Regions from separate parts of the Paenibacillus sp. BIC5C1 genome, predicted to be linked through region 2. Evidence: predicted binding sites of a transcription regulator. Region 2 holds the regulator's gene; each other region holds the start of a gene.
The links. Region 2 encodes Rex, which represses fermentation and respiration genes when NADH is low (regulators of the CRP and FNR family bind a similar motif). Its sites were predicted from a motif close to TTGTGAAATATTTCACAA; they were not measured.
Positions count from the first base shown of each region.

Region 1 (9,987 bases), 190 kb from region 2:
AATGGAAGGCAAAAAGACGGCTGTTTTGTATAATCCCTTCAATCTCTTCACGTTTGCAATGAGCAGGGAAAACAACACAATGAGAGGCACCTGGATCAAAACCGAAAATGCGATAAAGAAACCGTTATTGCGCGTAGAAATCCAAAAACGTTCATCTGTCAAAGCTTTTGCATAGTTGGACAGTCCCACAAAACGAGGCTCTGCGGATACACCGTTCCAACTGGTCAGACTGTAATAGAGCGAACTGCCGATAGGATACAGGAAAAACATGATAAACAGGATCAGTGCCGGCAACACAAACAACGCATAGATCAGCGGGCTGCGGAGTGAAGTATTCATGATCTACCTCCTTCAGTGACTTCAACTTCTTATGCTCATATATAGAGCAGATTCCTCAGCAGTGTAATTCTCTAGATAGGACCAAGGGTTTTACCCCGGCAGTGTTCCAACCGGGGTAAACCAGCATGGTGTTAGCAGGTACTCTTCTTCGCTTAAAGATCGTTTATTCTACTGAAGCATTAGCCTCTTCCTGAACCTTCTGCAATTCTTCAGCCATTTTCTCTGGTGTCGTTTGTCCACCAACCAGCTTCTGAATTTGCAAGTTACTGATCTCTGTCGTTACATCGGCTTGAACGAGTGCATCGAAAGCCGGGAATGAAGTCTGCGATGCATTCAGAACAGCTACAATTTCTTTCATCAAATCGTCAGTGATGCTGTCTGTCAGCACTTTTTCATCCAATTTCATCGCTGGTAACACACCGTCTTCTACGAGTCCACGAACTTGCATATCTTCGTTGTAGAAGTTTTTGATAAAGGCTTTAACAGCCGCAAGCTTCTGAGGATCATCCGCAACCGCTGCGGAGAAGCCGTATCCGTTATTGACGTCACGCATCAGGGCTGTTTGATCTCCTGCACCGTTCTCTACTGGAGGCATATTGAAGAAACCAACCTTGCCAATGAGTGACTCACCGCTCTGTCCTTCCTTGAATACAGACGATTTCCATGTTCCGTCGTACATCAGAATCGCTTCACCACTCGTAAATTGAGTTGTATATTCTGCATATTCAAAGCCAAGCTCACCTTTTTTGAAGTAACCTTTATCCACCCATTCCTTATGCTTCGCGAATCCTGCGACAACGCCTGGATCAGTCCACTTGGCTTCGCCTGTAGCAAACTTCGCCGTAATATCAGGTCCAGCGTAACGGGACCACAGATGGTTCGTTAACATGAGTGGAACCCAGCCTGCTTTGGAAGCAGAAGCAAGTGGCACTTTGCCATCAGCCTTGATCTCAGCGAGCATATTATCCAGCTCAGCCATTGTTGAAGGCGCTTTCCAACCTTTTTGCGTAAAGTACTCTTTATTGTAGAAGAAACCTTCTCCCGATCCGCCAATAGGCAGTCCGTAGACTTTACCTTCATAGGTGAATGGTTCAAGCGATGAAAATTGGTCCTGAATGCCCAGCTCTTGCAAGATTGGCGTGAGATCCAACAACATGCCCTCTTTGGCATATACTTTGGAGTCCGGACTGCCGAACAATTCGAAGATATCCGGCGGATTGCCTGCTGCCATCTCACCACGAAGCTTCTCCTTACGGTTTACATCGGATTCAACTCCGTCCAGTGTAAAGGTCAGGTTAGGTACTTCACTCTCCACTTTGGCCACAACGTCCTGCAGAATGGCCAGCCTTTTTTGTTTGTCGGCACCCACCTGAGTGTGACGGAGAAGCATCTCAACCGGTTCCTTGCTTGGCTCCGCAGGCGTATTGCCTGCTCCCTGTTGTGGTTCGTTAGTTGAGCTCGAACAACCTGCCAATGTCCATGATGTGATTAGCAATAATGAAAGCAGTAATGTCATTCCTTTTTTCATTCGTATGACCCCCCTCAAGATATTGAGCATTTGGCTTTACACTCTGATTATAAAAAGTTGTAGCTTACATCGTAAGGATGACAATTCATCAATGGAGGGATAAAATCCTTCACTGGACAAATAATCTTGTATTTACAATAGATAACAGCACAAAAAAACAGCCCCTGCGAAACATGTTCGCAAAGACTGCTTGGTTGGAAATAAGTTGAACTAAAGAATATTTACACTTGCCACTCCGATGACAGAACAACCTTCCGATCGCTGTTATCCCCCGATTTTTTTGATTCACTTTTACAAAGGTGAAAATCTGGGAATAAAGGCGAACGCTCCGCTTCTCCAGCTTATTTCTGTCCTCTACGTTCTCGTGTAAATAGATAGTTCAATTTATTTATAACTGTTGCTACTTATTTGGAGCAAGTCATGCCCGCCGTCTCCGCACGACCTTGTTCAATCAAACGATACGCTCGTTCCACTTCCTCATCACTCGGAGAAGGAACACCATCAAGCGGATAGGCTTTCCCCAGCGCCTGCCATTTGTAGATTCCCATCTGATGATAAGGCAGGATTTCGAACTTCTTGACTCCATTTAGCGTTCCAATAAACCGCCCCAGATTGAGCAAGTCTTCTTCCTCATTGTGGATCCCTGGCACATACACGTGGCGAATCCACATTTTTCGTCCATTGTCCGATAACCATTGTGCGGTGCGCAATGTTCTCTCGTTGGATTTGCCTGTCAGCTTGATATGTTTCTCATCATTGATGTGCTTCAGATCCAACAAAACCAGGTCCGTGTTATCCAACAAATCATGAATCCGATCCGGTTCATTGAAACCGTTGCTGTCCAGCGTAGTATGCAGTCCCCAGCGGCGTTTCGCTTCTTTGAAAACTTCGGCTACAAAATGAGCCTGTAATGTTGGCTCCCCGCCGGATACCGTAAGTCCTCCGCCGGAGCTGCGATAGTAGGACAGGTATGGCTCGATTTCAGCCAATACCTCCTCCACGCTCATTTCTCTGCCACCATCCAGTGCCCATGTATCCGGATTGTGACAATACTGGCATTTGAGCAGACATCCCTGCATAAAAAGCACGAAGCGGATGCCTGGGCCGTCTACCGTCCCGAAAGTTTCGAGTGAGTGAATATGTCCATTAACCATGCTGCCTCTTCCTTTCTGTATCGCATCCGCTGTGCGTTTAATATGGAGTTTCTACTCCTTTGAACCGTTGAGTTAAGTCCGAGTTACATCGAACCGTGGAAGGTCCGGTTAATGACATCGAGTTGTTGCTCACGTGTCAGTTTGATGAAATTAACCGCGTAACCGGATACCCGTACTGTCAGCTGCGGATAGTTTTCCGGGTGGTCCATCGCGTCAATCAACTGCTGACGATCAAATACGTTCACGTTCAGATGGTGTGCCCCTTGACCAAAATAACCGTCCATCATTGCAACCAGATTGGATTTACGTGTGTCTGACTCTTTCCCGAGTGCTTTAGGCACGATAGAGAATGTGTTAGAGATCCCGTCAAGGCTGTGTTCGTACGGCAATTTGGCTACTGAGCCAAGGGATGCCAGTGCACCTTTTTTGTCCCGACCATGCATTGGGTTCGCCCCTGGTGCAAACGGTTCGCCTGCTTTACGACCATCCGGCGTTGTACCTGTTTTCTTGCCGTACACTACGTTCGATGTGATCGTCAATACAGACTGAGTTGGGATCGCATTACGATACGCTTTGTGTTTGCGAATCATTCCCATGAAGCTTTCCACCAGTTCAACGGCGATGCTATCGACACTGTCTTCATTGTTACCGTAACAAGGGAAGTCACCTTCAATTTCAAAATCAATTGCGATGCCTTGTTCGTTGCGGATCGGTTTGACTTTCGCATACTTGATGGCACTCAGAGAGTCTGCTGCAACCGAGAGACCAGCAATACCACAAGCCATCGTACGTACAATGTCACGGTCATGCAGGGCCATTTCAATACGCTCATAGCTGTATTTGTCATGCATGTAGTGAATGACGTTGAGTGAGTTCATATACAGTTTAGCGAGCCATTCCATCATCGGTTTAAAACGTTTCATCACTTCATTGTACTCCAGCACTTCGCTTGTGATCGCCGGATATTCAGGTCCAACTTGCGCTCCCGATTTCTCATCACGACCGCCGTTGATTGCATACAGCAATGCTTTTGCCAGATTGGCACGAGCGCCGAAGAACTGCATTTGTTTCCCGATCTTCATCGCAGATACGCAGCAAGCAATACCATAATCGTCTCCGTAGATCGGACGCATAAGATCATCATTTTCATACTGGATGGAGCTCGTTTCGATGGATACTTTTGTACAGTATTGTTTGAAAGCTTCCGGAAGCTTGGTAGACCAAAGTACAGTAAGGTTCGGCTCAGGTGCTGGACCAAGATTGTTCAGGGTGTGCAGGAAACGGAAGCTGTTTTTCGTAACACGGGTTTCTCCATTTACGGACATGCCACCGATGGATTCAGTTACCCATGTTGGGTCTCCACTGAACAATTCATTATAATCCGGCGTACGCAGGAATTTGACAATCCGCAGTTTCATAACAAAATGGTCAACCAGTTCTTGAGCCTGTTCTTCAGTTAACAAGCCTTCTTGCAGATCACGTTCGATATAAATATCAAGGAAAGAAGATACACGTCCAAGTGACATCGCCGCACCATTTTGCTCTTTGATTGCTGCCAGATAACCGAAGTAGAGCCATTGGAACGCTTCTTTTGCAGTTGTAGCTGGCAAGGAAATATCGAAACCGTGCATTTCACCCAGTTGTTTCAATTCTTGCAATGCACGAATCTGCTCGGACAGTTCTTCACGGAGGCGAATGACATCTTCATCAATCACATCGACTTCAAGTGCATTTAGTTCTCCTTTTTTATTTCGAATCAGGAAGTCCACACCATACAGAGCAACCCGGCGATAGTCACCGATGATCCGGCCACGGCCGTAAGCATCCGGCAGACCGGTAATAATCCCTGCTTTACGTGCTGCACGCATTTCAGATGTGTAAGCATCAAATACACCCTGGTTATGTGTTTTACGGATGTTCGTAAATATATCAATGACGCCTTGAGGCATTTCAAAACCATAAGCTTCACAAGCATCAATCATCATGCGAATTCCACCGAATGGCTGAATGGAACGTTTGAACGGAGCATCCGTTTGAACACCAACAATCTGTTCTTTGGATTTATCCAGATAGCCGGGTTGGTGAGAAACAATCGTTGCTGGCGTGTTTACGTCAACATCAAGTACCCCGCCGTTATCGCGTTCTTTTTTGGTCAGATCGGAGACGATATCCCATAACTCTTTCGTATTCTGAGTTGCACCTGCAAGAAATGCTTCGTCGCCATAGTAAGGTGATAAGTTACGTGCCAGAAAATCATTCACATCTACGGATTTCGTCCATGTTCCTTTGGTAAAGTTTCTCCAGCCTGTTTGTTGTTTGACATCTTTTTCGATCACCGACATAGTAATCCCTCCACAAATTTGGATTTCCGGACACATGACAGGATGCATCACTCGTCTCATCTGTGCCCAGAGCCGCGATTAATGTGATAAATTTCACATGTAAGCCGGAACATGTTCTCTCTACTTGGGAACCGGAACCGCGGATGAATGTTTTTCTTACATTTTCAGTATACGTCTTCGTTCTTTCATCATCTGTGATTTTTATCACAAAGTTTGTGACCATCCTCACTTCACCTATGCTGTGTTCAAATTGAACCCTGTAAAATTCACACTTAGTCACTACGCGGGCAGAACAACTTCCGATCGCTGTTACCCCCGGATTTTTTCAATTATATTTTTCAAAGGGTAAAATTCTGGGATAAAGGCGAGCGCTTCGCTTCTTCAGTTTTTTCTGCCCCCTCCGTTATCGTGTGAATACCTGGTTCAAAAAGTAACATCACGGATTACGTGTAACCTCTTTTAAAAAAGGCAACTGCAAGGATTCCGTTATACCTTTTTTTACAGGAAAGACGGCAATCGGGGCTCCCCTTACGGGGAACCCTGACTATAGCTGCCTGAATCATGCTGCTGCTTTAGTTGTTATTCAAACTTGCCGTAGAAAGCGTTGCGGTATACATCAGCCAGTTCAGTCACCAGCGGCAGTTTTGGATTGGCTGTTGTACATTGGTCCTCGAATGCACGGTCTGCCAGATAATCGACATGTGCCTCAAAGTCTTTGGCATCGAATCCAATTTCCTGGAACGACTCTTCTATACCCAATGTTTTGTTCAGTTTGCGAATGGCATTGATGAGGCTGGTAACCCCTTCTTCTGTCGTACGTGCAGGCAATCCCAGAATGCGGGCAATTTCGGCATAACGCTCATCTGCCACAAAGTGCGAATATTTCGGGAAAGATGCAAACTTGGTCGGTTTTTTCGCATTGTAGCGAATGACGTGCGGCATCAGGATCGCATTGGTACGTCCGTGTGCGGTGTGGTACTGACCGCCCCATTTGTGTGCCAAGCTGTGGTTAATGCCCAAGAACGCGTTGGCAAAAGCCATACCGGCAATCGTCGAAGCATTATGCATTTTCTCACGAGCCAGTTTGTCACCTTGCAGTGCCGATTGCTCAAGATATTGGAATACCAGCTGGATTGCTTTGATCGCCAGTCCATCCGTGTAATCATTCGCCATAACGGATACATACGCTTCGATCGCATGCGTCAGTACGTCCATACCTGTGTCTGCGACAGCTGTTTTAGGCAGCGTGTATACAAACTCAGGGTCGACGATCGCCACGTCTGGTGTCAACTCGTAGTCTGCCAGTGGATATTTTGTATTACCTTGATTTTTATCTGTAATAACTGCGAACGATGTTACTTCCGAACCTGTGCCCGAAGTTGTCGGGATCGCTACGAATTTCGCTTTCACGCCGAGACGTGGATATTTGTAGATCCGTTTGCGGATATCCATGAATTTTTGTTTCAAGTCATTGAAATCCGTGTCAGGATATTCATAGAACAGCCACATCGCTTTGGCAGCATCCATCGGTGAACCCCCACCGAGTGCGATAATACAGTCTGGCTGGAAGCGGCGCATCATTTCCGTACCGCGGTCTACCGTTGTTGTGGATGGATCAGGTTCGACATCAGAGAACACTTCAATGGCTACCGGCATTTGACGTTGACGCAGATAGTGCTCTACTTTTTCCACATAACCGAGTTTGACCATCATCGCATCCGTAATAATGGCTACGCGTGTGATGTCCGGCATTTTGGCAAGATACTGTGTTGCACCTTTTTCGAAGTAGACTTTGTTCGGCACTTTGAACCACTGCATATTCACGGTACGGCGAGCCACCCTTTTCACGTTGATTAAGTTCACAGCGGTTACGTTGGAAGAAGTCGAGTTCCGTCCATACGATCCGCAGCCAAGTGTCAGAGACGGCATGTTGGTGTTGTAGATGTCACCGATAGCACCGTGTGTGGATGGCGAATTCACGATAATCCGTCCGGTTTGCAGGCGATCTGCGAACTTGCCAATAACTTCTTCATTCGTCGAATGAATAACGGAGGAGTGACCCATGCCGCCAAAAGCAACCACTTCTGCTGCACGCTCAATCCCTTCAGCTGCCGTTTTCACTTTGTAACAAGCCAGTACCGGGCTTAGTTTCTCAGCCGACAACGGGAATTTCGTACCTACCCCTTCAATCTCTGCTACGAGAATTTTGGTGTTAGCAGGGACCTCGATTCCGCACATTTGCGCAATGCTTACTGCAGATTGACCAACAATTGCCGGGTTGACCGCACATTTCTCAGCGTTAATCGCACCTGCGGTCAGTTTCGCTGCTTCATCCTTGTTAACAAAGTAACAGCCGTTGGCGATCATTTTCTTTTTCACCTGATCGAAGATCGGTTCTTCGATGATAACTGCTTGCTCGGAAGCACAGATCATGCCGTTATCGAACGATTTGGACAAAATCAGATCCGTTACCGCTTGATTGATATCTGCGCTCTTCTCAATAAAGCAAGGTACGTTCCCTGGCCCTACGCCCAGTGCCGGTTTACCACAGCTATATGCGGCCCGTACCATACCTGATCCGCCTGTTGCCAGAATGAGCGCCACATCATTATGATTCATCAGTGCGTTTGTACGATCCATGGAAGGATCATCAATCCACTGGATACAATCCGCTGGAGCTCCATGCTTCACTGCAGCATCTCGCAAAATTTTGGCAGCTTCCCGGCTACAGTTCTGTGCAGATGGGTGGAAACCGAAGATGATCGGGTTACGCGTTTTGATGGAAATCAGTGCTTTGAACATCGTGGTGGATGTTGGATTCGTTACCGGGGTAATCCCCATGATAATGCCGACAGGCTCCGCAATTTTCTGGAAGCTCTCGTACTCATTATCTTCAATAACACCTACTGTTTTGTCATATTTGATGCTATGATATACATATTCTGTTGCAAATATATTTTTGGTGATTTTATCCTCATACACACCCCGACCTGTTTCTTCCACAGCCATTTTGGCGAGCATCATATGTTTGTCCAGACCTGCCAGCGCCATCGCTTGCACGATGCGGTCAATCTGTTTCTGATCCATGGACATGAATGCTGCATGTGCTTTATTCGCTTTGTCAATTAACGTTTGAATATACTGACCTGCTGTCGGTTCTTTTACTGGGGCGACTTCGTTCTTTACAGCCATCTCCCTCATCCTCCTAAAGGTTCGTATTGGTTTGTCTCTCTTCTTTACATTCACATCGTATCATGGGGAAAGAGTTAATTATGTGATTTTTTTCACAAAGTATAACAAATTTAATTTAAGTTTTTTAGTGTTCCTCACTTAGCCATTTACACTTCCTATTTAAAATATATAGCTGTCAGATTCATACTCTCCTTTCGAAAGTGAATTTAATCACAATGTTTGAAATTTCGCCATTTTTGCCCCCTTTCCATGCCCCTCAAACGGCAAGATAAGGTATATACTGAACTTAAAAATTGAACCACCGCAATTTGTACCGTCCTTCCCGGCCGAGAGATGACCCTGATCAGGACGGCAACGGTTTGCGGCGAACCACGGGGGCCAGTCCAAGCTGCAGAAGGCCGTCCGATGGACACAAAGGGGAGATAGACTTATGAGAGAACAACTGAGTGTACTGGAAAAACGCGGAAATACCAACTGTTTCTCGGAAGCGAATTTCAACCATCTACTCGTAACGATGAAGGACAGAACCTATCCGGAAGGAACCCATCTGTATTGGGAAGGAGATGTCTCTGACAAACTTTATTATATGAAACGGGGCCGTGCCCAGATCACCAAATCCACGGATGAAGGCAAGGAACTGATTATGTACATGTATCAATCCGGTGATATGATTGGGCAGGCTGATCCGTTCTTCGGATCGAAACACAGCTTTTCGGCGGAAGTGCTGGAGGATAGTGAGATTGGTGTACTGGAGCATAAAGACCTGGAGATGCTGATCTGCCAACATTGTGACTTTGCGATCGACTTTATGAAATGGATGGGCATACATCACCGTTTGACCCAGACCAAATTCCGTGATCTGATGTTATATGGTAAACCGGGCGCACTTTGCTCCACGCTAATTCGATTGTCCAATTCCTACGGCGAGCCCCACGGAGAGCATGTCATGATCCATAAAAAAATAACACACACGGATCTGTCCAATATGATTGGAGCGACCCGTGAAAGTGTCAACCGCATGTTAAGCGATCTGCGTAAAAAAGACGCCATTGAATACGATAACGGCATGATTGTTATCAAAGATCTGCACATGCTGCAGGGCATCTGCCACTGCGAATTGTGTCCTAACGAGATTTGCCGAATCTGACGCTTTCCCCGACTTTTAAACATTTGATATGAAAAAAGCCCATCTTCTATAACGAAGATTGGGCTTTTGTTATACTTAAGATACAGTAGTTAACTCGAGCTTTACTGCATCACGTGGATTCAATTTCATGTCCAAACCGTTTTCCATCAGTTCCTTATCATTCACCATGATCATCCAGCGTTGGTTCATTCGGGGAATTACATTTTCAACGGAAACAACGAATTTGTTGTTCTCTGACATTCTTACAATCCCACTGGACTTCAATACATCACGCACAGTACATTC
Region 1 covers NZ_CP135922.1:4,767,965-4,777,951, forward strand. Annotated here, with positions in the region: gene RS891_RS21255 (carbohydrate ABC transporter permease) at 1-339, opposite strand, end outside; gene RS891_RS21260 (extracellular solute-binding protein) at 503-1,867, opposite strand; gene pflA (pyruvate formate-lyase-activating protein) at 2,272-3,021, opposite strand; gene pflB (formate C-acetyltransferase) at 3,105-5,363, opposite strand; gene adhE (bifunctional acetaldehyde-CoA/alcohol dehydrogenase) at 5,943-8,555, opposite strand; gene RS891_RS21280 (Crp/Fnr family transcriptional regulator) at 8,986-9,702, shown strand; gene RS891_RS21285 (hypothetical protein) at 9,778-9,987, opposite strand, start outside.
Region 1: adhE (bifunctional acetaldehyde-CoA/alcohol dehydrogenase) is a predicted target of Rex. The motif match lies at 8,636-8,653, and genes of this name have one in related genera.

Region 2 (9,987 bases):
TGCATTGACTCGTTTTTACCTGGCTCTGGCTCATCTTAACCTGGAACAAACCGAGGAAGCTGGAATACACTTGCAGCGGATTATGCATCTGAACGGTTCGCCGAGATTAAAAGGACTGGTATGTAACGTTCTGGGCTGTATCGAGGCCAAACTGGCGAACCCGGAGGGTGCATGTTCACTATTTGCGCAGGCACTTCAGTATGACCCAACGTTGACCGAACCGCTGTATAACATGGAAGCCTGTCGAATAAACAGCGGAAAATGGCAATATGCAAATCAGCTGACTGCCTTGACTTAAGGCTATTCGGCGGCATGAAGACGGTGTTCCCTCCTCTGGCATAGCGGCGGGACACCGCCTTTTTTTGTCAGTTAATTTTCAAACGCCCTTTTTTTTGCTATGCTGTAACATAGACTGGAATGGAAGGGACCGTACATTGCAATGAAATTTGCCGTATTGGATTTCGAAACAACCGGCACGCAGTCCGACGGTGAGATTATACAGGCCGGACTTGCCATCATAGACCATGACTACAGCATAACTCAAATATATAGTTCTTATGTGAACCCAGGTGTATCGATTCCGCCGTTTATTACAGGGTTAACCGGTATTACTGATGAAGACGTGGCGAATGCTCCCTCATTGGAAGAGATGATGATGGAGATGGTTCCGCTGCTCGACGATGTGGTTCTTGTTGGACACAACGTTGCTTTTGATTTTCATTTTCTTCAAAATGCACTCGATCGTTGTGGTTACCTGCCGTTTACCGGACGGATTCTGGATACGATTGATTTCCTGAAGATCACGTTCCCGTCACTGGGCTCCTATCAACTCGGTTATGTGTCTTCAGAATTCGGATTTCAGCATGACCGCCCTCATCAGGCAGACAGTGATGCACTTGCGACAGCTTTTGTATTGCTGAAGTGTCTTGATGAGCTGCGTGCATTGCCTTTGATTACGATTCAGCGCCTCAGTGATCTGTTTGCTCCGGAAGACAGTGACTTGGGGTGGTTCTTCGACGGAATGCGCGCGGAGAAGGAAGCAGAGCCGATTCAGGATCTCGAGGGTCATACGTATTACCGTCAGCTCGCCTTGAACGTTAGTGATTGGACCGATATTGGCTCACCACGTGATGAGCGGCAGGGTAATCCACTGGAGGGTGTCAGTTTTGAACAGTATATGGACCAGGTTAGAGATAACTTGAAGCAGACGCTGGACCATTATGAGGAGCGTGAAGCGCAAACTCAGATGTTCAGCAGTGTCCGACAAGCGTTGGATGAAGAGAAACATCTCTTGATTGAAGCCGGGACCGGTACAGGCAAATCATTGGGTTATTTGCTGCCTGCCATCTATGAAAGTGTGAAACAGGAACAGAAAGTTATGGTCAGCACACATACCATTAACTTGCAGGAGCAATTGAGAGAGCGTGATATTCCCTTGCTGACGCAAGTGGTTCCGTTCCCGTTCAAGGCAGCAGTGTTTAAAGGACGTGGACACTATCTGTGTCTGCGCAAATTTGAGCATAAGATCAACAAACGTGAATTCGCTACACCGAAAGAGGATTATTTTACAGCGGCTCAGATGATTGTCTGGCTTACCCAGACGGAGACTGGTGACGACGAGGAGCTTAATCTAAGCGGACGCGGAGGAGACTTCTGGGAGACGGTACAGAGTGAGTCAGAATCCTGTCTTGGACGTACCTGTCCCTGGTTCCGCAAATGTTTCTATCACCGGGCGAAACATGAAGCCGGGCTATCCGATATCGTCATTACGAATCATTCAAAATTGTTTACGGATGTCAAAGCAGCACATCAGTTGCTGCCAGCCTACGAAAGTCTCGTCATCGATGAAGCACATCATCTGGAGGATGTAGCAGGTAAACACCTTGGTCTTCATATGAAATATTTCACGTTGGTTCATACATTGACCCGACTGTTCAAAGATAGCCGTAATGGCCAACTGCCTATGCTTCGTTCTCAATTATCGGGACATGAAAATTCGGTACAGTGGGGCTCCATGATCGATCAGATGTTCCCGCTTGCGGTCGAAGTCAAGGAGATATGGGATCGACTCAGCGATACACTGTTTGGCCTGTTGCCCGAACGCAGCGATGCTTCTCCAGGCGAGACAGGACAATTTTCTCTCCGACTGAAGCCTTCGCAAAAACCAGCCAAATGGCAGGAATTGCAGGATGTTGAAAATCAGATCTATGTCACCCTTGGCGACTTGATTCGTAAAGGAGACAAGCTGCTGCTTGAAGTGAAAGAAGATCAGGACGATTATCAGTCGGATAGTCTGATTACGGATATATCAGGTCTGCTCAAGGACTTGGCAACAATTAAGGATAATTTGCGTTTCTTCATGCGGATGGATGATGCGAACACCGTGTACTGGATGGAGGCTAGCGGCCAGTTCCGCAGTAAATCACTGCAACTCTATGCTGTTCCTGTCGATGTCAGTGCACAGTTGAAGGATATGTTCTTTGATAAAAAGAAAAGCGTTGTGCTTACATCGGCTACGCTCTCCGTTGACAAGTCATTTCAATTCATGATCGAACAGCTGGGCTTGCAGGAAGCTGCCGAGAATAACCGTCTGCTAACGTCGATGCTGCCGTCACCGTTCAATTATCGCGAACAGGCCCTACTCGTCATTCCGCGTGATTTCCCAAGTGTGAAGGGCAGCGTAGGTGATGCCCACTTTGTGGATATGCTCGTGCATTCGCTTGCGGAAACGGCGATCGCGACCCGTGGACGCATGATGGTGTTGTTCACCTCCTATCGCATGCTGCGCCAGGTGTATGACCCGCTTAAGGAGGCCTTGTCAGGCAACGATATCTCTTTGCTGGGGCAGGGGGTCGACAGCGGCAGCCGTTCCAAGCTTACACGCCGCTTCCAGGATGCAAAAGCAACGGTGCTTCTTGGCACAAGCAGCTTCTGGGAAGGGGTGGACATTCCCGGAGAGGCTCTGACCTGTCTTGCGATTGTCAGATTGCCTTTCCAGCCACCGAACCATCCTTTAGTCGAAGCGAAGAGTGAGCTTTTGCAACAACAGAAGAAAAACCCGTTCATGAAGCTGTCCGTGCCACAAGCCGTTATTCGTTTCAAGCAGGGATTTGGCAGGCTGGTTCGCACAGGCAAAGACAGAGGCATTGTAATTGTGTACGATACACGCGTCATTGAAGCGTATTATGGCAAGTACTTTTTATATTCACTGCCTGGTCCCAAAATGGAACACATGCTCACCGAGCAGATGGTTCCACGCATTTCGGAGTGGCTCGAGAGACCAACCGATGAACAACAATAATAGATACGCTCTGTAGCTTCCATTATTGCAAGACGCCAGTGATTGGCGGTAAAATTGAGATATAGTATTCATTCGTTTCATGGGTAAACGAGTAAAGGGATTCCAAGCGAAAGCAATTGAAGCAATAATCGATTTTATAACAAGGAGCATCCTGTTGAATTCAGTAGTCATTTTACATCGTTGCCGACAGGGTGCTCATCTTTTCATCTATCTATCGTGGCCTTGGTAAGGGGGAGCAATGAATGAAATCAGATAAAATTTCGGAAGCCGTGGTGCGTAGATTGCCTGTTTACTTGCGTTATTTGAATGAACTGCATCAGCGCGAAGTCAATACGGTTTCTTCACAAGAACTTGGACTGAGGCTGGATCTGAATCCTGCCCAGATTCGTAAAGACTTGGCTTACTTCGGTGACTTTGGTCGTAAAGGGATCGGGTATGACGTTTCATATCTCATCGAGAAAATCCGCCATATTTTAAAAATAGACCAGCAGATCAATGTGGCTCTTGTCGGAGCAGGTAATTTGGGACATGCTTTGTCCAATTACAATGCCTACCTCAAAGACAACATGAAGATCGTCGCTGTATTTGATGCCTACGGTCCGAAGATTGGGAGCCAAATCAACAGTCTGACGGTGCAGCCGATGAATGAATTAACGGATTCGGTCAAAAAAGATAACATTCGTATAGGTATTATCACGGTTCCGGATACGGAAGCCCAAAATGTTGCAGATCAGCTGATTGAGTCAGGAATTGAAGCGATCCTGAATTTTGCGCCTACGATCCTGAAGACCCCGCCGCATATCCGCATTCATCATGCCGATTTTACGACGGATCTGCTTAGCCTGGCTTATTACTTGGAGAATGGAAAGGACGACGAGGAAGATGACGACAAATAGATGGGTCATTCACAACGGCAAATTTGCCGTGAGTGAGGGTACGAATTGGAACGTGGTTCAAGGTTTTATGGTTGTTGAGAATGACAAGATTGTGCATATTGGTGAGACATTGCCGGAAGGAGACGAAAGCCTGACAAAGGTGGACGGAAAAGGACTGTTCTTCTTGCCGGGTCTGATCAATACGCATGGTCACGCGGCCATGTCGCTTCTGAGAGGCCATGGAGACGATCTGGCGTTACAAGTATGGTTGCAGGAGAAAATGTGGCCAATGGAGGCCAAAATGACGTCTGAAGACGTATATTGGGGCACATCACTTTCCGTACTTGAAATGTTGAAGGGCGGAACAACAGCTTTCCTAGATATGTATGATCATATGGATCAGGTTGCGAAAGTGGTGGAACAATCCGGCGTTCGGGCTGCTCTGGCACGTGGGGTAATCGGACTTTGCTCAGAAGAAGAACAGTTGCGCAAGCTCGAAGAGTCTGCAGCATTTGCTCGTCAATGGAATGGACAAGCAGACGGAAAAATTACAACCGTAATTTCTCCGCACGCCCCTTACACTTGCCCTCCGGATTACATAGAGAAGCTGGTACAGGTTGCTCATGACCTGAATCTGCCTTTGCATACGCATATGTCTGAAACACTTCGCGAAGTGGAGCAGAATGTGGCTGATTACGGTCTGCGCCCGGTTGCACATCTGGAGAAGCTAGGATTTTTCTCCCGTCCATCTCTGGTTGCGCATGCGGTACATCTGAATGATGAGGAGATTGAGATTCTGGCGAAGCATGATGTAGCGGTTTCCCACAATCCAGGCAGCAACCTGAAATTGGCTTCAGGTGTTGCACGAGTACCTGATCTGCTGAAAGCAGGCGTGACCGTGTCCCTCGGAACAGACGGACCAGCGAGTAACAATAACCTGGATATGTTTGAAGAGATGAGACTGGCTGCATTGATTCACAAAGGGGTGTCCGGTGATCCTACTGCAGTGCCGGCAGGGGAAGCGCTTCTGCTTGGAACTTCATATGGTGCCAAATCCATATTCCTGAACGATACAGGCGCTCTGCAAGTTGGCATGAAAGCTGATTTTATTGCGTTGAACATCGAACAAGCCCATTTCTATCCGCATACGGATCTGATTTCCCATACAGTTTACTCCGCATCGGCCAAAGATGTGGAGCATGTATGGGTGGATGGTAAACAAGTGGTTAAACATGGCGAATGTCTTACAATGGATGAAGAGCGCATTCTGCGTGAGTCTCAACTGGCATTTGACAGTCTGCTGGCCCGTTAATTACAAGGACAGCAGCGTCATAGGGAAAGGAAGTTCGGCTTTTGAAGAAAAAAAAGAAGTGGATATGGATTTCGCTGCTGCTCCTGGTTCTGATTTTGTTTGGACTTCAGCGTTATTATGTCTATGTGACTCAGGATCAGCGCAAGGAAGAAGCGTTGGCTATACAGGCGGCTCAGGAACAGCTGGGCATTACGTCCCACGAAGAGTTGCGTAAGTATGTCTGGGGGCAAAAAGACGGCGGAGACAACATATACTGGACCCTGGTCGGCAAAGATAAGGATAACCAGGATGTCATGGTATGGATCAAGTTTGATGAGAATAATAAACCTGTGACGGGAACCAATGCGGTGCACGGTGAACTGTTAAAGAACGGCATGAATGAAGCTCAGATTCGAAATCGGTTCAGCTCTGAAGTTCCGGGTGGAGAGATCAAGCGCATTATGCCAGGTGTTGTGAATGGGATCTATGTATGGCAAGTGTATTATAACGATGATACTCACAACTATTATCGATTTTACCGCTTCAGCAACGGGGAACAGGTGGACCTGGTCTATACAATACCGAACAGCTAGAATTAGCAGACGTGTTATCGTCTGAAAAGAATACATTAAAGAACCGGCAGACGGAAACCCGACTGAACCGGTTCTTTGACGTATTTTCTTGATCATTTTGGATTTGAATAGTTAAAATTCATATTTTCGCCTTAGATATTGTATATACGATGTGATATACTCAAATATGTATTCAAGGATACATCATACACAAATAAATCCTGTTAGGCACATCACAGGACGTTACGTACACATATTTATATTCTTGCCTACAAGTTATAGGATGGGCCAAAATTTAGGAGGGGTAACTCACTTGAAGATAAAAGTATTGCCTATTGCTCTGACTGCCGTCATTTCAGCCGTTGTGTTGTTTGGAGGTTGGTTTGTGTATCGTCATGTGGCTGTGCAAAGCCCAATTGAAAAGATGGTTACCCAGTACGATGGAGTCAATGATGTTCAATTAACTATTAACCGCAATGATGTACAGTTGAAACTCGATCTGCAGCCGGATGTTGATCTGGGCAGGTTGGTACAATATATTCACAAAGAAGGACAGACCTTGATTGGCACTCGTTCGTTGAAGCTGGATGTCGTGGATCATTCCAACGAAGCGCTGGAGAGCTGGTGGGGAAGCGCGATGTTTACTGTAGCTCAAGCGATGGAGAACAAGCAATACACCGAGATTACACCGACCTTGTCTAAAATGGCTACAAATGGGATCAAGGTAAATACAGCCATGGATGACAATAATGTATATGTCAGTCTCAGAGATGGAGATGCCAGCAAGTTTATCATTCTGCCGCGTGTGCCCGGTCAGATAGGAGTGTGGCCTAATGCCTAAATGGACGAAAGAAATTGCCATTGGATTTGTACCCGTATTAATAATCTTTCTCGCTTTTATCGGTGTAAACATGATTCCTATTCTGATTGCTGCAATGCTTGTGGGTGCTCTGCTGCTTATGATGCAAATGCGTGGCGGAATTACGGTGGGAGCAGGTCAGGAACGTAAACGCAAGAAAAAAGGACCTTCCAAGCTGACTTTTGAAGAAATCGGTGGTCAGGAGAGTGCCAAGCAGGAACTGAGAGAAGCGCTTGATTTTCTCATTCGACATGAAGAAATTCAGAAGTTTGGTATTCGTCCTTTGAAAGGTATTCTGCTTACTGGTCCTCCAGGAACAGGTAAAACCTTGATGGCCAAAGCTGCTGCTCATTATACCGACTCTGTTTTTGTAGCTGCTTCAGGCAGTGAGTTTGTTGAGATGTATGTTGGTGTAGGTGCAGGCAGAATACGGGATTTATTCCGTGATGCAAGAACACGTGCTGCTAAAGAAAATAAGGAAAATGCCATTATATTTATCGATGAAATTGATGTGATCGGTGGAAAACGGGAAGGCGGACAACAGCGTGAATATGATCAGACGCTGAATCAGCTGTTGACGGAGATGGATGGCATATACTCTTCTGACACACCGCGCATCCTCGTGATCGCCGCTACGAACCGTAAAGAAATGCTGGACAGCGCGTTGACACGTCCAGGACGCTTTGACCGTCATATTCAGGTAGACTTGCCGGATAAGAAAGGCAGAAAACACATATTGGAGCTGCATGCGGTCAATAAACCTCTTTTGGAAGGGGTCAGCCTTGAGAAGACAGCAGAGGAATCCTATGGTTTTTCTGGAGCACAACTGGAAAGCGTGATGAACGAAGCCGCAATTTACGCGATGAGGGATGGGCTGCCCAACATTGAACAGCGTCATCTGTCCCTTGCGATTGATAAAGTAATGATGGGTGAGAAGACAGACCGCGAATCCAGCGTAGAAGAGAAGAAAAGAGTGGCTATTCATGAATTGGGACATGCCATCATGGCTGAACTAGTTCGTCCTGGCAGTGTGAGTCAGGTTGCACTGAGCCCGCGTGGACAGGCCCTGGGATATGTACGTCATAACCCGCAACAAGAGCAATTTCTATACACGAAGCGTTTCCTTGAAGAGCAAATCATGATTGCCCTCGGAGGTGCAGCAGCGGAGGAAATGTATTACGGTGGTCGCAGTACAGGATCACGCAATGACTTTGAACAAGCAACGAATGTGGTACAGACGATGATGGCTTCCGGGCTCACAACGTTGGGTATTGTTAACATGGATATGGTAACTACGGAAGAATTAATGCGGGAGAACAAATTGATCCTGCAAGACCTGATGGAACAGACCAAGCGATTGCTTGAAGAACAGCGGACAATTTTCGACAATTCCCTCGACACGCTGCTCAGGGAAGAAGTATTGTCTGGCGATCAATTTCGTTGTCAATTTCGTGACAGCGCCCTTCTACCGGCATAATTTATTTATGTCGGTTATTTTTTTTTACATTTCAGTCGTGCTAAGATATTATTATATGTTGGGTCGAAATTTGTAATTTTCGGCGAACAGGGTACAATAGAGAAATAGAGAACCGAAAGGATGGAGCAGAACCATGTTTTTCAAAAAGATAGGAGTTGTCGGCGGCGGCACGATGGGGCAAGGTATTTCCCAGATGCTTGCAGCCAAAGGACTTGATGTGCTTCTGGTAGAACACACAACGGAGAAGCTGGATCATGCATATAACATGATTGAAACCAACCTCGATAAACAACTGGAGAAATGGGCTATTACGAAGGCTGAGAAGAAATTGATTCTCTCCCGTATTACCAAAGTTGCTCATCTGGCTGAACTCGGAACTTGCGATATGGTCATTGAGACTATTTCTGAAGATCTGGAAGCGAAAAAAGCGGTATTCAGTCAACTTGACCAGGTTTGCCCAAGCAACGTAATTCTTGCAAGTAATACATCCACGCTGAGTTTGACTGAGCTTGCAAGCTCAACCAAATACCCAGAGCGTGTTATTGGTATGCACTTTATTCACCCGGTTTCCCGGGTTGATCTTGTAGAGATTATTCGTGGTCTGAAAACATCTGATTCCACTTTTGCAGAAACTAGACGTTTTGTAGAAGAAGTAGCGGACAAAAAAGGCGTTATGATCTATGAATCACCTGGATTTGTTACGTCTAGACTGATTTGTCTTTTGATCAACGAAGCATTGCATGTACTGCAGGAAGGTGTCGCATCCGCTGAAGATATTGATGACGCTATGCGTATCGGATACAATTTCCAGCACGGACCGCTTGAGATGGCAGACCGTTTCGGATTGGATTCAGTAGAAGCTGCACTCGAAAGAATGTTCCGTGAATTCGGTGAATTGAAATATCGTCCTTCCACAGTCCTGAAGAAAATGGTACGTGCAGGACACCTGGGTGTCAAAACAGGCGAAGGATTCTTCAAGTACGACAAGGATGGTGACCGGCTGTGAAAGTACTCGTAATTAATGCGGGGAGTTCCTCGCTCAAATATCAATTGTATAACATGACGGATGAATCGGTATTGGCCAAAGGGTTGGTAGAGCGGATCGGGATGGACTCTTCCATTCTGACTCATAAACCGACCGGCCGTGAGGATGTTACGGAAGTTAGTGAAATTCTCGAACATACTACAGCTATTCGTAAAGTTATTGACATCCTGACAGACAAAGAAAATGGTGTGCTTGGTTCCGTTGATGAAATTCAGGCTGTTGGACATCGTGTAGTTCACGGTGGTGAAGCATTTAAGGAATCAGTCTTGGTTGATGATGCTTCCAAAGCAGAAATTCGCCGTCTGTTCGATCTGGCTCCACTGCATAACCCTGCAGCAATGATGGGTATTCGTGCGGCTGAATCCAATATGCCAGGGGTACCACAGGTCATGGTCTTTGATACGGCTTTCCATCAAACGATGCCGGAAAAAGCATATCTGTATGCCATTCCACGTGTGCTTTACAAAAAGTATAAAGTGCGTCGTTATGGAGCACATGGTACTTCCCATGATTACGTAAGCAAGGCAGCAGCTGAATATCTGGATCGTCCATTGGAAGATCTGAAGA
Region 2 covers NZ_CP135922.1:4,573,043-4,583,029, reverse strand. Annotated here, with positions in the region: gene RS891_RS20270 (tetratricopeptide repeat protein) at 1-298, shown strand, start outside; gene dinG (ATP-dependent DNA helicase DinG) at 440-3,301, shown strand; gene RS891_RS20260 (redox-sensing transcriptional repressor Rex) at 3,544-4,197, shown strand; gene RS891_RS20255 (amidohydrolase) at 4,184-5,488, shown strand; gene RS891_RS20250 (cell wall elongation regulator TseB-like domain-containing protein) at 5,530-6,060, shown strand; gene RS891_RS20245 (hypothetical protein) at 6,353-6,880, shown strand; gene RS891_RS20240 (AAA family ATPase) at 6,873-8,375, shown strand; gene RS891_RS20235 (3-hydroxyacyl-CoA dehydrogenase family protein) at 8,509-9,381, shown strand; gene RS891_RS20230 (acetate/propionate family kinase) at 9,378-9,987, shown strand, end outside.

Region 3 (9,987 bases), 1.9 Mb from region 2:
CAGCCTTGATCGCCGTAGCCATCCGCTCTGGATCATATTCGAATTCAGGAAGAGTCCGCTCGCCTGGCGAGTAGACATCCCGCTCCATAATAAGACTGCCTTCACCGAGGTAAAAGCGGTAATTGAGATAGACTAGCGTCTGCATGTACAATTGCCGTGCCTGTGGAAGATCTCCTGGTTCGCTAAGAGCAATGGTGAGATCATCATGATAGTATCGGGTAAATGTGGCGCGGATCTCATCAATATTATGGAACAACTGCGGTTCAGACAACTTGTCCTCCATCATCAGTAACACATGACCTCCAACCGTGGTACTTAAGATCGAATTATGAAAGATATCCTCGGCGATGTTCTTGACCGCGAACAAGTGCAAATACTCATGATCTCCCTCAATCTCTACCAACAGCAACCGCACACGCTGATCCTGAAATTGTACATCGAACAGCTCCCCGAAATACTTCCATTCCTTGACCCCGTAAGTTCTGTTAGTGACCAGCTCCTTAAGAAAATACTCCTTGGCATGCGGTAACACACGCTCCAGATTATATTGTATCGACTGTACAAAACGCTCCTGATCCGTCCACTCCCGCTTCTCACTAACCAGTTCACCAATGGCCTGTACGAGATGCTCCTCACTGCAGGGCTTGAGCAGATAATGCTTCACGCCATACTGCATCGCTGTCTTCGCATATTCGAATTCCGTGAACCCTGTGAGCAGGATAAACGAGACATCTGGATACTTCTCCGCCACAGCTTCAACCAGCTGTAACCCATCCATTCCCGGCATGCGAATGTCCGAAATGATAATATCTGGACGCTGCTGTTCTATAAAAGATAACGCTTCCAATCCATCCTGCGCAATGCCGATCAGCTCTGTCCCCAATTGGGACCAGTTCACGACACTGGAGATCCCATCTGAGATGATAAATTCATCATCGACCAGCAATATTTTGTACATCGTCCCCCTCCTCCTGCCTTTAACCATATCCATTCTATTATATGAGCATTATGCACAAATGGAGGGCAGAACGTTGAATGACATGGGATTGAACTATAACAAGTCGGATTTCTGAACATGTGTATCACATGCGAAGTTATTGGCTACCGAATCATGGTCTATGTTGTTCTTGGTTCAAACCAAACAACCCCACCCTGCTACAGGGTGAAGTTTGTTTGCTGCTATGCAATTGCGGGCTATCTAGGTGACCCTATCTGCCCAGATCGATTTATTTTTTTACCGCGTGAATAAAATGTATCGTTTCAAATGCCATCAGATGATCGGTTCGATCCTGGAAAAACTGTTCCTGAATCGCCTCCGGATTCAGATGCTCATAAATTAGCAACCCTGCTTCATCAAGCAAGGCTTCCATCTCCGCATAGGCGTACCCGGATTTCATCGGCTCACCGCCAGCCGCAGCCATCTGGACCATATGGTCCACGCGATTATATATGCCCTTCGTTTCAAAAAGATGCTCGTCAGCGTAGTCAAAAACAATTGAACTGCCGGACGGTAGGTTCGTAAACAACACTCGCAACAGCCGGGACAGGTCTTCTTTGGTCCAGTAAAAAGAGACGCCAAGTAGACTCAAAAAGGACTTCTCCCCACTTAACTCTTCGTCCAATAACGTTGGAAGAGAATCCTTATTGGTTAAATCCATGGCCACAAAGCGCAGATTCAATGGAACAGGCTGTTTTAAGGATGCCAGCCGACTGAGCTTGAATTGCTGTGTTGGCGGGGCGTCCACCTCAATAATCCTCAGGCAATTCTTTAATTCCATATGCCGCAGCGCAAACGTATCGAGACCGGCTCCAAGAATCTGATATTGTGTGCTTCCCAGTGCCAGTTCATGAAGCAGCACCCTTTCACAATATGCAGCACGGGCCAAGGGGGTTGGAGCAAGCTGGGTCTGTACAATCCACCTCAGTATTTTATCCGGGTCGTCCTTGATCAGATGAGCCATGTCAGGGTTGAAAAAATGGATACCTTGAATCATATTCTCACGGATATCCGCAAACTCTTGAGGCGTGATAAGCTCTTTGGCTATATAATCATCGAAAATAAGAGGTGTATCGTATTGGCAGTGATAGGCTCGGCCAAAAGCCGAAATCAAGGATGTGATGCTGGACTCATTTTGCTTCATATTTCATCCTCCCGTACAAACAAAAATAAGATTCCCCCTGGCCAGGAGAACCTTAGTATATACGGAATATTTTAATATGTAAATTATAGCATAAAAAGATTTTTTTGTCAATCTAAATTCGCAGGATGCTCCGACAGATTTAAGTGGCTTTCTTTGCCCATCCACTCCAATCTGTCCCCTGCCTCCCTCACACCACTCAGCTCGCAAAGGCTAAGCGTCCAATCCGTACTCCTTCACTTCACGGTTGCGGTTCAGCACTGCATGCAGTACAAAACCAAGCACCGCAATAACCGCCGTGCCAGTTGCCAGCCACGCTACAGGGATCAATCCCTGTTTGTCGTACATGACCCCCATTGCATACGGTCCGATAACCCTTCCGACCGCACCAATCCCACCGGATATCCCGATGTAGAAGGGTGCCGATCTTCCTGCGTTCTCTGAGATGAATGCCGGGGTAGCAGGTGAGATCAGCATTTCCCCAAAGGTAGCCAGTACCATCGCAAGCACCATCCCCGGATAGCTATACATGGTGATCATGACGATGTAAGCCATGCCATAGAACACGGCACTTGCAGTCATCTGAGCAGTCGATGTACGGGCCATCGTGCGCTTAACCCAGCTGGTAAAAGGTTGTCCTACAAAGATCAGCACCCCATTCAGGGTCCAGAGCAGACCGTACATTCTTTTCTCCATACCTTCGGAAATAATATACGGAGACACACCCGTATTCCATATGGAATTACCGAACAGCAGGAACAGCACACCCAGGCTCATAAACAGATATAATCTGGTGTTGCCCAGCAGCGCCCAGACGCCCGGCCCATCGGGAACCGTTTTGCGCTTGGTCAGATGTACTTCGCCCTGATCCGGTTCTGCCCGCGACAGATAATACCAGAAGAAAATCGCAAAGCCGGCGGAGGTCACCCCGTTCAGTACAAAGCTGAGGTGATAGGAAAAGTCAGCCAAAAAACCACTGAGCGCTGTACCAATTGCCACACCGATATTGTTGGCGACATAGATCACATTGAACAATTCCCCGCGTCGCTCCGCAAACCGGAAGCCAATAAAGGCTTGAATCGCTGGTAACGACAATGAACTGAACAAGCCAATCCAGCCCATGGCACATATAAATACAACCCAATACGCGCTAATCCACGGCAGAGCAAACAGCCCGACCGCATTTAACGCCAGCGATCCGATGATCAGCTTCTTGACGCCCACCCGGTGGTACAATGCACCGCCGAGCAGTTGCCCGAAGATACCTCCCAACGACTGGATCAGAATGACAAACCCCGCGTTCGCCATCGTGCGTCCAAGCTCGTCAAATACATACATCGTGGTCAGCGGCCACATCAAGGCACTACCTGTCGCATTGACCAAACTTGCCAGCAAAAATATTTTCACTTCTTTTGGATACGTATCCAGCCATCTCATCATGTTGTTTATTCTCCTTAGTACCTTCAAAAAGCATATTGCCATAAAAAATAGACCCTTGCCCTGACGGCATATAGCCAGAGCGAAGGCCACTTGAATTTAGAAATTTGAATTCTGAATCTTGCTCTTTATCATTCTGCTTACGATCTATCCATTGTTCATCTTACCTTAAAAGATCCGATCTGCAAGCACATTCATTGACGCTTCACTTCGACAGTGGCCGAGAAGAATGTTGCTCCGTTCCCCATGTCAGACAGACGATTGGACGTGAGCGAGTTCGCCCGCTGTTTCTTGCCATTACCATCCCACCATAAGCCTTGACTGATCACCGTTCCTGGCAGCATGGATTCACTCACCTTGGCAGTTAGTTCAATCCGGCCACGGTCGTTCCATACGACCACCGCATCCCCGTCTTCCACCTGTCTGCGGGCGGCGTCCTCCGGGTGCATTTGCAACAATGGCATCTTCTCCAAACGTTGATGTTTGGCCGAATTGGCAAAGGTGGAATTCAGGAAATTATGATTTGGCGGCGACAAAAACATCAGCGGATAAACATCAGCAGGTCCAGCCGGTTTTTCCCCGTCATACCCCTCAACGAGAGCACTGTACGTAGGCAGCGGCGGTAATCCCTTCTGTGCCATCGTTTCCGAATACAGTTCAATTTTCCCCGAAGGCGTAGGCAGCTGATCCAAATAGGAGTCATGTGCAGACATATCCAGCTTGACGAAGTGATGCTGCTTCAACCCCTCCAAGGTTACTCCGTTCATGTAGGGATTGCCCGTATCCTGAAGTGCTTCCTCGATCATCTGTTCCGGCGTCTCCCCGAAAATCTCCGGGTCATACCCCATCGCCTGTCCAAGCAAAGAGAACAATTCAACATTACTCTTGCTCTCACCCAAAGGCGCAATGACTGGCTCTTGCAAATGAACATACTGATGCCAGTAGGACGTATACAGATCGGTCGTTTCAAATGAAGACGTCGCAGGCAGCACAATATCCGCGTATTTCGCCGTATCCGTCATGAATAGGTCATGGACAACCGTGAACAGATCCTCCCGTGCAAAACCTCGCTCCACCCGCTCGGTATCTGGTGCCACCACCAGTGGATTGCTGCAGTAGACCATCAATGCCCGGATCGGCTGCTCCGCTTCCAGCAATGCTTCGCCAATCCGGTTCATATTCACCACGCGCGGCTCCGGGTTCTGCCGCAGTTCCGGACGCTCGAGCGCATCGCTATTCGTGCTCGCGTAACTGTTGGTACGAATAGCACCACCGCCGCGCTTCAGCCACTGACCTGTAATGGCAGGCAGACAGGCTACGCTGCGTACGTTCATTCCACCGTTGTCGTGATGCTGGAGGCCATTGCCAATATGAATATGGGCTGCCTGTGCGTTGCCATACAGCTCAGCGAGCTTCACGATGTCCGCTTCCGGTACACCTGTAATACGTGCAACACGCTCAGGGGTGTAGCTGCTGACATGATCACGCAGTGCCTCATGGCCGACGGTATATTTTTGCATAAAAGCCTCATCCGTCAGGCCCTGCTCGAACAGCACATGCATTAATCCGAGTGCCAGTGCGCTGTCTGTACCCGGGTAAAGTGGAATGAACCAGTCCCCCCATTGGGCGGTCCGATTGCGATGGACATCAATAACGACGATTTGGGCGCCCTTTTTGCGGGCTTTCTCAGCCAGAACAACCTGATGCATATTCGTGCTGACGATGTTGCCTCCCCACACCAGAATGACATCCGCATGCTCCGTATCCTCGGGCAACGTTCCCCGGTTCGCACCCATCGTATATTTCCACCCGGTATTTCCCGCTGCATTACAGATGGTCTGTTCCAGCATGCTCGCACCTAGTGCATTAAAAAATCGACGGTCCATACCATCCACACCAAGAATGCCCATGTTTCCATAGAAGCTGTATGGCAGGATGCTCTCCGCTCCGTAGGTATCCGCCAGTGAACTGAATTTTGCTGTAATCTCGCCGATGGCGTCATCCCAACTGATTCGTTCGAACTGGCCTTCGCCCTTGGCTCCGATGCGTCGCATCGGATATTGCAGCCGCTCGCGGTGATACACCCGCTCCGTCATATTTCGGACTTTGTTACAGATGGCGCCTTTTGTAATCGGATGGTCCGGATTGCCCGCTACCTTCACGATCTTACCGTTCTCCTTATGAAGCAGCAGGCCGCAAGTATCCGGACAATCGAGCGGGCAAACCGCCGGAAATACGCCATTCTCCTGATCGATCATATACAAGTTCCTCCCCCTTCAAAGCTATCCTCATATCATATCTTCTTCATGGTAATCGCGTAAAGAGAACAGTCTTTTTTCACCGCCACAACCGCTCCAATTTTTTTCAAAAAAAACTTGTCTCCCCTTGATTCAATCTCAAAATTCAGGGGTAAATTAAAAATAAGGCATTAGGTTAGTGTTTCCCCACTTCCTCCTCATGCCATATCATGGACCACTCCCGAAATTCGCCATGAACAGGTTTCGTTCCCCCGAACCTTGTCATGGCGAATTTATTTTGCGTAGAAATGTGTTTATCAAAAAAAGCGATTCCCTCTCTTGTGGTCAAAGCCAGCACAGGACAGCCGCCGCCATGACTTGAACGAGATTAGAATCGCCAGTTCTGTTACTATTTTGTTTAACTTCTCTGTCTAACTTCGCACTCGTCTTTGCAGCTTACCGGGGTTGTAACGCTAACTCGGTTACTCGACAAAATGCCGCTACGCCTGCTTGCTCCACATCGGTCTGTCTTCCGTCTCCACAGGCTGGGCCACCGCCATGGCCACCTCAGGCTTCACTTCCGGCTCATGCTTGCGCAGGTACACCATCCAGTAGGCAGCCGCCACAAACAGCGCTCCTCCCGTCAGGTTGCCAAGCCATACCGGAATGAAATTCATGATGTATTGCCCCCACGAATAATGTCCTTCGAAGATCGCAGCAGGAATCAGGAACATGTTGGCGACAACGTGCTGGAATCCAATAGCCACAAAGGCCATCGTTGGGAACCAGATGCCCAGTACCTTGCCACTCATCGTATCCGATGCATAGGACAGCCATACTGCGAGAGCTACCAGCCAGTTACACCCGATCCCGGATATAAAAGCCTGAAGGAAGCTGTCGTCCAGCTTGTGTCCAGCCATATCGACGACTTTGGCCAAATAGGCACCCTCTGCCGTCAGACCAAGAACATGACCAAACGCATAGGCCACAAAAAGCGCCCCAAGGAAATTACCTATTGTTACTAAGATGAGATTCTTCAACATGCTGCCTGCGGACAGTTTGCGTGCAATCGTCGCAAGCGGGACGGCCATCATATTGCCTGTCAGCAGTTCCCCGCCGCCAATCAGCACCAATATTAAACCTACCGGGAACACTGCTGCACCAATCAGATTAACCATGCTGCCCCACTCGGCCGGAGCAGAAGCAATAACCCGAATATCCAGCAGAAATCCGAGTGCAATAAAAGCACCTGCCAGAAAACTGAGTATCAATACGGAGGACACCGGATTTTGAGCTTTCTTCATCCCCGTATGCGCCGTATATTGTGCAACCTCAAGAGGTGTTTTTGCTGCCATAACGATCCTCTCCTTCACAGTTCATGAACATCATAATTCAACTTGTTTGGTTGATAAGTTCATTGTATCGCGAAGGTTTCAAGAGGTTTGTTACTTTTATCACAAAGTCTGAAAACTACATTTTAATATTTCCGTAGTATCTTAATTGATGTGCATAAAAAGCAAAAAAAGAACTACCGCATAATGAATGCGGCAGTTCTCAGATCTTTCGTTACGTTTATACCATCGCTGGTGTTTTTAATTCTACTGAAGGCAACGCCTGAAGACCAGCCGAGTTCAGGAAGTTCCACGGTTTGTTGTAGTGTGGCTGGAAGAAGAAGTCGATGAAGGCCAGCTCATCTACCGTCATGTTGTTCTGGATGCAGACAGAGATCGTATTGATCGACTGTGTCAGATCAGCCTGTGACATGACCTGCGCACCAACGATGCGGCGCGTAGCCTGTTCATAGATTACTTTAAGCAGCAGCTTCTCTGCCGTTGGCATGAACTCTGGACGGTAAGCATCTTCAAGCGTTACAGCCTCAACCACCAGGCCCTCATCCGCAGCAGATGTTTCCGTCAGGCCTGTACCTGCTATATTTTGCTCATAAATTTTAATACCTGATGTGCCTTGTGTACCCATGTACGGTGTCGTAGGACGAACCAGGTTCCGCGCTACGAGTGTACCCATCCGCACGGCGTTGGTGGCCAGTGGAATGTACGCAGCCTTGCCGGTTGGGTTGTAATGAATTGCACAGCTGTCTCCAGCAGCGAAGACGTCTTTTTGGCTGGTTTGCATATATTTATCCACGATGATTGCGCCGTTCGGCAGCATATCCACTTGGCCTTTGAGCAGCTCGGTATTTGGACGGAAACCAATGCACAGAATAACGAGGTCTGTATCGAACTCTCCTTTGGATGTAATGACCTTGTTCACTTTGCCATTCTCACCGGTAAATTTCTGTACAGTTTGGCCCAGTGCCAGCTTGATGCCGTGTCCAGTCAACGTCTCTTCAATGGCATCCGTGAACTCGGGGTCGAGATATTTGTTCAAAATCCGGTCCACACTATCGATCAGCGTAACTTCCTTGCCGTTCATTTGGAAAGCCTCTACCAGCTCGATACCGATATATCCTGCTCCTACCACGGTAATGCGTTTGGCATGTTTGGCTTTCTCAATAATCGTGTTGGAATGGTTGTAGTTTTTGCAAAGTAAAATGTTATCCATCTCGATGCCTTCCAGTTTCGGTACGACAGGCCATGAACCCGTGGTCACGATCAGCTTGTCGAAGGTATCTTCGAATTCTTCCCCAGTTTTCAAGTTTTTAGCCTGAAGTTTGTGACCCGCAGCATCTACTGACGTCACTTCATGAAGCATTTTGGTAACGACACCGAGCTCGGCCAGTTGGTTTGGCGAAGAATAGAACAGTCCGTCTGGATCTTTCACGACGCCACCTACATAAAGCGCAATGCCACATGATAAGAAAGAGATGTTGTCATTGCGCTCATACACTGTAATGGTAGCATCCGGGTACAATTTGGCGGTGTTAACGATGGCTGCGGTTCCTGCGTGTGTACATCCGATAACTGCGATTTTCATGATAAGGTTCCCCCTTGGAGTATATAATAAAAAAATTGAATATAACGTCATTGTGGTTGTGAAATTTTTCACTTCTAAGCGAACAATGCTTATGTGATTTATTTCACTTTGTACATTCATTATAATGTGATATTTTTCACATTGCAATAGGTTAATCAAAATAAATTTGTCGGATGTGGTTTTCTTTACGATCAGGCGAGTCATCGACTCATCTTCATTGACTTCAGTTTTCCCTGCTTATGGCTGGTTTATGCTCAAAATAAGTGTAGTAACTCCCGAGGAGACTCGTATATGGAGAGGATATTTCGCACTAAAAATTGTGTCAAAAAAAGCCTGTCCTCCAATCTGGAGGCAGGCTTCTTCGTTCATTTTATACGCCAAGCAGCTTTTCAATCTCTGCAGTCATGGCTTCAGGGGATTCTTTTGGTTCAACACGTCCTACAACTTCACCTTCACGATTCACGAGGAACTTGGTGAAATTCCATTGGATGCTATTGTCTTCGCCAACACCAGGTTGCTGCTCACGCAGATACTTGAACAATGGATGTGCATCTTCACCATTAACGTCGACCTTGGCAAACACGGGGAAATTAACGCCATAGTTGATTTGGCAGAAGGATTCTGCTTCCTCACTTGTACCCGGCTCCTGGCCGCCAAACTGGTTACAAGGGAAACCCAGTACAACCAAGCCTTGATCACGATAGCGATCATAGAGCTTCTGCAATTCACCGTATTGTGGAGTCAGTCCACACTTGCTGGCCGTATTGGCGATCACCAATACTTTGCCTTGATACAGATCGAGTGGTACTTCCTGATTTGCGGTCGTTACCGCCTGATACGAATATACGGACATGACTGATTCCTCCCATGAGTATGATGTAGGTTGGGCTGTTGTATGTACTGTACCTAATGACCATGCGGCACACAGCCTGTCTCTATATTATAGACCTGAGGCGGTCAATTACCAAATCTGTGATTAAACCCTGCTCAAGTTCATATCGAAAAACTTCGTCCATCGACATGGACATATTCCCTTCCCTTTTAGCCTGACTTCGCCGCCACAATAGCATCATAACGCTCTTGCCGCTCTGCCTTGGTCAGTTTGGGACAACTGTAACAATAGTTCTGACCGCCATACACCTGATGGTGCAAGCAGCAGACTGGCTTCATCAGCATGGTTTCTCCAGGTTGATGCGGATTATCAATTTCCACCGGTTTGAAGGTTAGCAGATTCCTTTTCA
Region 3 covers NZ_CP135922.1:6,510,780-6,520,766, forward strand. Annotated here, with positions in the region: gene RS891_RS29220 (response regulator) at 1-958, opposite strand, end outside; gene RS891_RS29225 (class I SAM-dependent methyltransferase) at 1,227-2,141, opposite strand; gene RS891_RS29230 (MFS transporter) at 2,352-3,575, opposite strand; gene RS891_RS29235 (molybdopterin-containing oxidoreductase family protein) at 3,770-5,833, opposite strand; gene RS891_RS29240 (formate/nitrite transporter family protein) at 6,313-7,167, opposite strand; gene RS891_RS29245 (FAD-dependent oxidoreductase) at 7,385-8,746, opposite strand; gene RS891_RS29250 (glutathione peroxidase) at 9,117-9,599, opposite strand; gene RS891_RS29255 (ferric iron reductase) at 9,788-9,987, opposite strand, start outside.
Region 3: RS891_RS29240 (formate/nitrite transporter family protein) is a predicted target of Rex. The motif match lies at 7,255-7,272, and genes of this name have one in related genera.